2 regions of the Streptomyces sp. NPDC059477 genome follow, and region 1 is predicted to be linked to the other one. Evidence: riboswitches for the same ligand, from Rfam matches in the RefSeq annotation. Region 1 holds a riboswitch; the other holds the start of a gene.
The links. A riboswitch is a leader RNA that binds a small molecule or an ion and turns the genes downstream of it on or off. The one in region 1 is predicted to bind cyclic di-AMP.
Positions count from the first base shown of each region.

Region 2: linked by a shared signal. The riboswitch ahead of ACFXAZ_RS00600 (transglycosylase SLT domain-containing protein) and the one ahead of ACFXAZ_RS04255 (NlpC/P60 family protein) in region 1 are both predicted to bind cyclic di-AMP.

Region 1 covers NZ_JBHYUG010000005.1:108,566-113,339, reverse strand. Annotated here, with positions in the region: gene pcrA (DNA helicase PcrA) at 1-2,144, opposite strand, end outside; cyclic di-AMP (ydaO/yuaA leader) riboswitch at 2,626-2,797, shown strand; gene ACFXAZ_RS04255 (NlpC/P60 family protein) at 2,804-4,015, shown strand; gene ACFXAZ_RS04250 (tellurite resistance/C4-dicarboxylate transporter family protein) at 4,129-4,774, shown strand, end outside.
Region 2 covers NZ_JBHYUG010000001.1:119,974-124,747, forward strand. Annotated here, with positions in the region: gene ACFXAZ_RS00590 (ATP-grasp domain-containing protein) at 1-145, shown strand, start outside; gene ACFXAZ_RS00595 (HAD family hydrolase) at 430-1,263, shown strand; gene ACFXAZ_RS00600 (transglycosylase SLT domain-containing protein) at 1,399-1,872, opposite strand; cyclic di-AMP (ydaO/yuaA leader) riboswitch at 1,878-2,050, opposite strand; partial or broken gene ACFXAZ_RS00605 (peptidase S15) at 2,320-2,727, opposite strand; partial or broken gene ACFXAZ_RS00610 (CocE/NonD family hydrolase) at 3,052-4,638, opposite strand.

The sequences.
Region 1 (4,774 bases):
TAGAGCCGCTCCCGCGCGCGGGTGATGCCCACGTAGGCCAGGCGCCGCTCCTCCTCCAGTTCCTTGGTCTCGCCGAGGGCGCGCATGTGCGGGAAGACGCCGTCCTCCATGCCGGTCAGGAAGACGACCGGGAATTCGAGGCCCTTGGCGGTGTGCAGGGTCATCAGGGTGATGACCCCGGCGCCGTCCTCCTCGTCCGGGATCTGGTCGGAGTCGGCGACCAGGGCGACCTGCTCCAGGAAGTCGGAGAGCGTACCGCCCAGAGCCGGGGCCCCCGCTGTCTCCACGGCCTCCACGGCCTCCGCAGTCTGTGCGGGCTGTGCGCCCTCGCCCCGCTCCTGTTCGAACTCCAGGGCGACGGCGGCGAGTTCCTGGAGGTTCTCGATCCGGGTCTCGTCCTGCGGGTCGGTGGACGCCTGCAACTCGGCGAGGTAGCCGGTGCGTTCGAGCACGGCCTCCAGGATGGTGGCCGGTCCGGCGCCGGACTCCACGATCGTCCGGAGATCCTCCATCAGCGTGTTGAACCGCCGCACGGCGTTCGTCGACCGCGCGGCCATGCCGTACGCCTCGTCCACCCGCTTGAGCGCCTGCGGGAAGCTGATCCTCTCGCGCTGGGAGAGGGCGTCGATCATCGCCTCCGCGCGGTCGCCGATACCCCGCTTGGGGACGTTGAGGATGCGGCGCAGCGGCACCGAGTCCTCGGGGTTGGCGAGCACCCGCAGATAGGCCAGGACGTCCCGGACCTCCTTGCGCTCGTAGAAGCGGACGCCGCCGACGACCTTGTAGGGCAGTCCGACGCGGATGAAGATCTCTTCGAAGACCCGGGACTGGGCGTTCGTACGGTAGAAGACCGCGACATCGCCGACCTTGGCCTGGCCCGCGTCCGTGAGGCGGTCGATCTCGTCGGCGACGAACTGTGCCTCGTCGTGCTCGGTGTCGGCGACATAGCCGGTGATGCGCGCGCCCGCGCCCGCGTTGGTCCACAGGTTCTTGGGGCGGCGGGACTCATTGCGCTCGATGACCGCGTTGGCGGCGGTGAGGATCGTCTGGGTGGAGCGGTAGTTCTGCTCCAGCAGGATCGTCGTCGCGTCGGGGTAGTCCTCCTCGAACCGGAGGATGTTGCGGATCGTCGCGCCGCGGAAGGCGTAGATCGACTGGTCCGCGTCGCCGACGACGCACAGTTCGGCGGGGGCCGGGTCCTGGTCGCCGGGCGGGATGTCCTCGTCGTACTCACCGGTGCCGACGAGTTCGCGCACGAGCGCGTACTGGGCGTGGTTGGTGTCCTGGTACTCGTCCACCAGGACGTGCCGGAAGCGGCGGCGGTAGTGCTCGGCGACGTCGGGGAACGCGCGCAGGAGGTTGACCGTCGTCATGATCAGGTCGTCGAAGTCGAGCGCGTTCGCCTCGCGCAGGCGTGACTGGTACATCGCGTACGCCTGGGCGAGGGTCTTCTCGAAGCCTTCGGTCGCCTGTGCGGCGAAGTCCTCCTCGTCGATCAGCTCGTTCTTCAGGTTGCTGATCTTGGCGCTGAAGGACTTGGGCGGGTAGCGCTTGGGGTCGAGGTCCAGGTCACGGCAGACCAGGGCCATCAGACGTTTGGAGTCGGCCGCGTCGTAGATCGAGAACGACGACGTGAAACCGAGCTTCTTGGACTCCCGCCGCAGGATGCGCACACAGGCGCTGTGGAAGGTCATGACCCACATCGCGTTCGCGCGCGGGCCGACGAGCTGCTCGACGCGCTCCCGCATCTCACCGGCGGCCTTGTTGGTGAAGGTGATCGCGAGGATCTGGCCGGGGTGGACGCCCCGCTCGGCGAGCAGGTAGGCGATGCGGTGCGTGAGCACACGTGTCTTGCCGGAACCGGCACCGGCCACGATGAGCAGCGGGGTGCCGGAGTGGACGACGGCCGCGCGCTGGTTGTCGTTGAGCCCCTCCAGGAGCGCGGCCGGGTCGATCGCGGGCCGCGGGGCGCCGTCGCGGTAGTACGCGTCCCGGCTCGGGGGCGCGTCGAACTTCCCGCCGAACAGGTCGTCCGGAATCTCCTCCGGTGCGTGTTCGTCGTCGGGCGGTGGCGGGGGCTCCTCCGGGTGGGCCTTGGGGCCCTGGAGGTCCGCCAGGAAGCTGTCGTCAAAGAGGCTGCTCATCGCTCTCCGAGTCTAGGCCGCCCCACTGACAACCCGTGGCCGCCCCGGCCGGATACCCCGCCGCCGGGCGGCTGGACCGTGAGATCGGCGACCCCGCCGCCCCTCACCCGGCAGGTCCGGGGGGTGACGTTCGGTAACGGACGGAAAGGGCGCGAGCGCACCGCGCGGATGCCGACAGGGCACGACACGCCGGTGAAACCGGCTGGGGAGGGGGTCCATAGGGCGCGGTCATCCACGTAGGGCGCAGCCATTGCCGTACACCCCGCACATCGCACGTACGCCCCCGCGCGGACCCCCGCTCCGGACAACTCGCCATAGATCCGTCCGCTTTGGCGACACAGCGCGACGCAGCGCGGCGGCGCTACAGAAAGGTCACGAAAATGTATCGGGCATATCACCCACCAACCTTCACAGGCGGCACATGAGTTGGCTACGGTTCCGGACAGGCCGAACGACCCCCACCGGCGAACGTCGCCGGGCCGTCCCGCCTCCGCCGAGTCCGGTGCGCCTTGCGGCGGCCGGAGCCGGGGACCCACCGCGATCCGGGGTGAATCGGTCCGAACTCCCCGCGGGGAGGCGACCGTAGGGCAACCCTTCCGAAGCACTCGCCCGAACCCGACAGCTAACCCGGTAGGCGGCCCATGGAAGGAGTCGCCTCCTTGGCGTCGCACCGCAAGTCCCGCCCCTCGGGGGCGCGCGTGGCAGGCATACGCACCCCCGCCCTCGCCACGGCCGCCCTCACCTCCGTCGCCCTGCTCTCGCAGACGGCCAATGCCGCTCCCACGGACGACAGGCCGAGCCTTGAGGAGGTCGAGAAGAAGGTCGACGACCTCTACCGCCAGGCCGAGTCGGCGACGGAGAAGTACAACGCGGCCAAAGAGAAGACCACCAAGCAGCGCGAGCGCGTCGACACCCTTCTGGACGACGTGGCGCAGCGCACCCAGAAACTGAACGACGCGCGCGAGGAGCTGGGTTCCTACGCCGCCGCCCAGTACCGCACGGGGGCCGCCGCCCTCGACACGGCGACCTTCCTGCTCGCCGACTCGCCGCAGGACTACTTCGACCAGGCCCAGCTCATGGGCCGGCTCACCGAGCGGCAGAAGACCGCGGTCGACGAGTACTTCACCCAGCAGTCCGAGACGATGGAGAAGCGCCAGGAGGCCGGGGAGAGCCTGGAGACGCTCACCGAGACCCAGGACGACCTCAAGACGGCCAAGGCGACCGTCCAGCAAAAACTCACGGACGCGCGCGAGCTGCTCTCCGAGCTGACCGCGCAGGAGAAGGCCCGCCTCGCGGAGATCGAACGGAAGAAGCAGGAGGAGGCCGACCGCAAGGCCGCGGAGCTGGCCCAGCAGCAGGCGGAGGAGCAGCGCCGCCAGGAGGAGGCGGCGGAGGCGGAGGCCCAGCGGCGGGCCGAGGAGTCGACCGGCTCGACCGGTTCCACGGGCTCCAGCGGTTCCACGGGCTCCGGCGCGGAGTCCCCCTCCACCGACCCGGCGGATCCCTCGTACGCCACCAAGGCGGACAAAGCCATCGCGTTCGCTCGCACACAGGTCGGAAAGCCGTACGTCTGGGGCGCCACCGGCCCCGACTCCTACGACTGCTCCGGTCTCACCCAGGCCGCCTGGAAGGCCGCAGGCGTCGATCTCCCGCGCGTCACCTATGACCAGGTGAACTCCGGCACCACCGTCTCCCTCTCCGCCGCCCAACCCGGTGACCTGGTCTTCTTCTACGACGACGTCACCCACGTCGGCCTCTACATCGGCAACGGCATGATGATCCACGCGCCGAAGCCGGGGGCGTACGTACGCGAGGAGTCGATCTACTACGACGGTGAGTCGTCGATCCACAGTGTGGTGCGGCCCGCCTGACGGGGCTCTGCACGCCGGGCGCGCGCCGGGCGCGGCCGGAGATCCCGCGATTTTCTGTCCGCCCGCGTGCGCGCCCCGCCCCCGCCCGGCGGCGCGCTCCTTACCATCGCCCCATGTCCACGTCCGGCACCTCATCCCTCAGCGCCTGGTGGGCGCGGCGTCCGCCGGTGGCCGGGGCCGCTGTGCTGGCGACCGGCATCGTGTCCGTCGGGCTGCGGTCGGCCGGCCACGAGGTGCTGTCCGCCATCGTGCTGGTGGTGGCCGGGGTCGCGTGGCTGGTCCTGGCGGCGGACTGCGTGACGCGGCTGCTGCGGGACCGCGCGAGCGGGCCGACGGAGGCGTGGACGCCCGACGCCCTCACCGCGGTCGCCGCGACCACGGTCGTCGGCACGGGCCTGTCCGCGCAGAACTGGCAGCCTCTCGCCGAGGCCCTGCTGGCGCCGGCCGCGCTGGTGTGGCCGGTGCTGATCGTGATCGTCGTGACCCACTGGCGGGAGCGGATGCCGGGCACGGTGTTCCTGGGATGTGTCGCCACCCAGGGGCTCGCGGTGCTCGGCGCGACCCTCGCGAAAGCGGAAGGGGTCGCCTGGCTCGGACACACCGCGATGGTGCTGTTCTGGCTCGGGCTCGTCCTGTACGCGCTCGCCCTGACCCGTTTCGACATGCGCCAGGTGTGGGAGGGGGCCGGGGATCACTGGATCGCGGTCGGCGCGCTCGCCCTCTCGGCGCTCGCCGGTTCGCGGCTGATCGCCGCCAATG
Region 2 (4,774 bases), on a different contig from region 1:
CCCCCGCCGCGCGACGACGACGGAACTGGCCTGGCTGGCGGGTGACGACCCCCTGCCGTTCGCCACGATGCTCGCCCGCTCCGTCCGCCCGGCGGTCAAGCACGTCCACCGACTCTGGCGCACCCACCGGCACGGCAACGGCTGAACACGGTGCGGACGTCGGCCGCGACACGTCCCCACGTCCCACTGCGCACCCCGCCCTCCTCCCGTACCCCCCGCACCACCCCCCGGCGGCAGCCCATGGCCGCCTCGGGCTACCCCACCTCTGAGTGAAAAGCGGACCCGTTTTCAGCACTCGGGAACAGGGCTCCGAGAGTGAAAGCCCGCATGGTACAGGGGAGTTGACGGGGACGGGCGGGACGTGAGGGAACCCGTCCGGCGTCCGGTTCCGGCCGGGTCGGGGCCGCGCGATGTCCGTATTCTCTGATCATGGCCGCACCCACTGCATATGCCGCACGCACCGCGCGCACCACGTACGCCCTCGTCGCCACCGACCTCGACGGAACACTTCTGCGCGGCGACGACACCTTCTCCGACCGCTCGCTGGCCGCGCTCGCGCGGATCACCGAGGCCGGTGCCCGGCATCTCGTGGTCACCGGCCGGCCGGCCCCGCGGGTGCGCCCGCTCCTGGAGCAACTGGGCAGCACGGGCCTGGCGGTGTGCGGCCAGGGCGCGCAGCTCTACGACGCCGGCGCGGACCGGCTGCTGTGGTCGGTCACCCTGGACCGGGAACTGGCGGAGACCGCCATCGGCAAGATCGAGGCCGAGGTCGGCGAGGTGTACGCGGCGGTCGACCAGGACGGTGTCGAGGGCCTCACGCTGATCGAGCCGGGCTATCTGATGCCGCATCCGACGCTGCCCGCGGTGCGGGTCCGGCGCCGCGACGAACTGTGGACCGAGCCGATCAGCAAGGTGCTGCTGCGCCATCCGGAGCTGTCCGACGACGAGTTGGCGTCGGTGGCCCGCGCGGTGGTCGGTTCGCTCGCGACGGTCACCATGTCGGGGCCGGGCACGGTCGAGCTCCAGCCGTGCGGGGTGACCAAGGCGACCGGCCTGGCGCTCGCGGCCCGGCGGCTGGGGGCGCGGGCCGAGGACACCATCGCGTTCGGGGACATGCCCAACGACATCCCGATGTTCGACTGGGCCGGGTACGGGGTGGCGATGGCCAACGCCCATCCCGAACTCAAGGCGGTCGCCGACGAGGTCACCACATCGAACGAGGACGACGGCATCGCCGTCGTCCTCGAACGACTTTTTCCCTGACGGGAATTCACCTCGGAGAAACGGTCGAGACGGCCCGGTGGAAGATCTGGTTGATTTCCCTTTGCGAGCCCCAACCCGCAAAGGGAACCGCCGGAAAGGCCGTACGGCCGGTGAGGCCGCTCAGGCGCGGAGCGCTCAGTAGGCGCCGAAGACGTTGTCGATCGACCCGTACCGGTCCGCCGCGTAGTTGCACGCGGCGACGATGTTGGCGATCGGGTCGTACGGGTCGTTCAGCGTGCCCGAGACGTGGTACGCGGCGAAGGTCGGGTCGATCACCTGGAGCAGGCCCTTGGACGGGGTGCCGGCGGCGGCGTTGGAGTCCCAGTTGTTGACGGCGGCCGGGTTGCCGGAGGACTCGCGCATCACATTGCGGTAGATGCCGTTGTAGCTGCCCGGGATGCCGTTCTGGGCCATGATGTCGAGCGACTGCCGGATCCAGCCGTCGAGGCTGTTCGGGTACGCGGAGGTGGCCGCCGAGATGACGGTCGGCGAGGCGGCGGAGGCGCTGGTGGCGCCGATGAGCGGGAGGGCGAGCACGGCGGCGCCGGTGCCGGCGACGGCGAGCTTGCGGGCGAGGCGGCGAACACGCGTGGAGCGGTGTACGGACATGGGGAACTGTTCCTCTCCTACGCCTGCGAGGTGAGCTGTCGGGTTCGGGCGGGGAGGTGCCCGGCCGGCCCTTGCGGGCACGGCTTCACCCCGAGCCGTTCCGGTGCGTCGTACGACGTCCGGCCCGGCGACTTACCTGGGTCCCCCGCTCCTGCCGTGGATCTAGTGGGTTGGTGCGGGCGGTGGCAGGACTAGGCGTCCGCCCGACTGGCCGGGAACGTATGCGAGAGCGGATGTCGGAAACAAGTGGCGGAATCACAAAATGCCGCTTCTGATCTTCGCACCCTTATCTGACCCACATGATCCTTTGCGACCGAAAAGGGTCAACTCGGTGAACGGGAAAGGTGGATCGGGGGATGGCCGGGGAAACGCCGCGCGTGGGCGGGAGTGAGTCAAGTCACGTCCGAGCGCAAGAGTGGTAAATCGGGCATTGAGCCCAAGTGCCTACTAACCAGCGGTCCGTGGAATCCGTCGCTCCCAGGTGCGGTGGAAGACCACCTCGTCGCCTTGGGTGCAAATCACCTCATTAGAGGTCAAAAACTCCGTATCCGTGCAGCCGATCTCCGACCGCGCCCGGACCGTCGTGTCCCAGGCCGACTCCGGCCGGTGCAGCCGGATCGTCCGGTCCGAGCGGGTGCGCGCGGACAACGCGTCGCCGTCGCGGATCGTGTACGACTCCAGCGCCTCCTCGGTGGCCTCCAGCCCGTCGGGATGCACCTGGGTGCCGCCGGGCCGGGGATCGACCTCCAGCCGCCACTCGCCCCGGGCGACGTCCCGCACCACCAGCCGCGCGGGCCGCGGCTCGTCCAGGGTGAGGGGGGAGACGACACCGAGCGGCTCGGCCTGCTCGGGCTCGGCCCAGGGCCGCCGACCCAGCCGGTCGGCTTGGTCCGCCTGGCTCTCCCAGGCCGCCTGGCTCTCTCGGGCCTCCTGGCCCGCTCGGCCTTCCCGGGCAGCCCGGCCTTCCCGGGCCTCCTGGCCTTCCCGGGCCTCCTGCTCCGCCTGACTCTCCTGGACCCTCCGGACCCCCCAGTCCCCCCAGTCCAAGCCGTCCTCACGGTCCCCCTGGCCCGAGCGGTCCTCCCTCTCCCCCCGGTCCGCCCCATCCCCCCGGTCCGCCCAGTCCGCCTGGTCCCCCCGCTCCCCCCGGGCCGCCCCGGCGTCGGGCTCTTCCCGCCGTACCGGCAGCTCCAGCGCGCTGCCCGCCGGGTCCAGGGTGAAACCTGCCTCGGAGCCGGGCTGCGGCCAGACCCAGGGCCAGTACGCGGAGGAGACCGCGAGCCGTACCCGGTGCCCCGGCGCGAAGACGTGGCCCGTGCCGCCCAGCTCGAAGGTCACCTCCTCGGTCGCGCCCGGCGGCCACGGCACCGACCGGTCCGGGCCCCTCCGCGCGGACAGGTTCAGCACGCCCCGGGTCACCAGGGCCGAGGCGCCGTCCGGGGCGACGTCGCACAGCCGGGCGATCACCTGCCCGCGCGGCACCTCGCAGCGCAGCCGCAGCCTGACCCGCGGGCGCCCCAGCACCGAGGTCCGCTCACCGACCGGGAACTCGAAGCAGACCGACCGCCCGTCCTCCGCGCGCTGGTCCGGCGGCAGATCGGCGTCGCCCCCGCGCGGCAGGAAGGCGCCCGCGTCGACCCCGGTGTGCATCGGGGACCGTACCGGCACGGGGGCGCCCTGGAGGGCGTACGTGACGTGGGTGACGTACGGGGAGGGCCAGGCGGGCTCGGCGGTCCAGCGGCCGGGCAGGGTGGCGTACGCGGGCGCCGGCGGATGGCTCTCGGTGAGGTACGCGCGCAGGAGGGGATCGGCGAGCACGCGCGTGTCCCGGCCCTTGAGCCAGTGGTCCCACCAGCGCAGGGTCTCCTGGAGGAAGCCGATCGCCGGACCGGGCGGGCGGCCCCGGTCGGGGTACTCGTGCGGCCAGGGGCCGAGCAGCCCGCGCACCCGGTCGGCCGGGAGGTGCTCGACCAGCCGGAGCACGGTGTCGTGGTACGGGTCCTACCAGCCGCCGACCGCGAGCACGGCCGCCTCGATCGCGCCGTACCTCTCCCGGACGTCACCGGCCCGCCAGTGACCGTCGCGGACCTGATGTTCCAGCCACGCGTGCAGGACCGGTTCGAGCGCCTCCAGACGGCACAGCCACAGCTCCCGCCAGGCGTCCCCGGTGTGACGCGGGTCCGGCGGGCGGGCGGCGAGGGCGAGGGTTCTGGCCGCCCAGGCGGGCATGTCCGCCGCCAGGACGGAACCTCCCGTGTACTGCCCGTCGTTGTCGTATCGATCGTCCGTGGCACACACACTGACGACCGCCTTGAGCGGTCCGGGCGCGAGGGCCGCGGTCCGCAGCGAGAGGGAGCCGCCCCAGGAGATGCCGAACATCCCGACCTTGCCGTCGCACCAGGGCCGCGTGGCGAGCCAGTCCACGACCTCGGCGGCGTCCGCCGCGTCCACCGAGACCATCGTGTCCGCCGTTTCCCCCGTGCCCGTCCCGGGGCCCCCGCCCGAGGGGACGCCCCCGCTGTTGCCGTGCCCGCGCGCGTCGACCCGGACGGAGGCGTAGCCGTGGCCCGCGTACCAGGGATGGCGCTGCGCGTCGCGCGCGGCGGTCCCGTCGGTCAGCCGGAAGGGCAGGTGTTCCAGGAGCGCAGGTACGGGTTCGCCGGTCAGCGGGCGCCACACGCGCGCGTACAGCAGGGTCCCGTCACGCAGCGGGACCCGGAGGTCCTCATGGCTCGTCTCATAGGGGAAGGACGTACGGATGTGCATCAGGGTGACCCCAGGTGGGCGGCGGCGCGGCGGGCGGCCGGGATCCGTGGGCGGCTGAAAGTGGTGCGGTCGGCCCTGGGCACCGAGGCCAGATCCGCGACATTTATCCCTACTTCTATGCAAGTCGCTAAATATC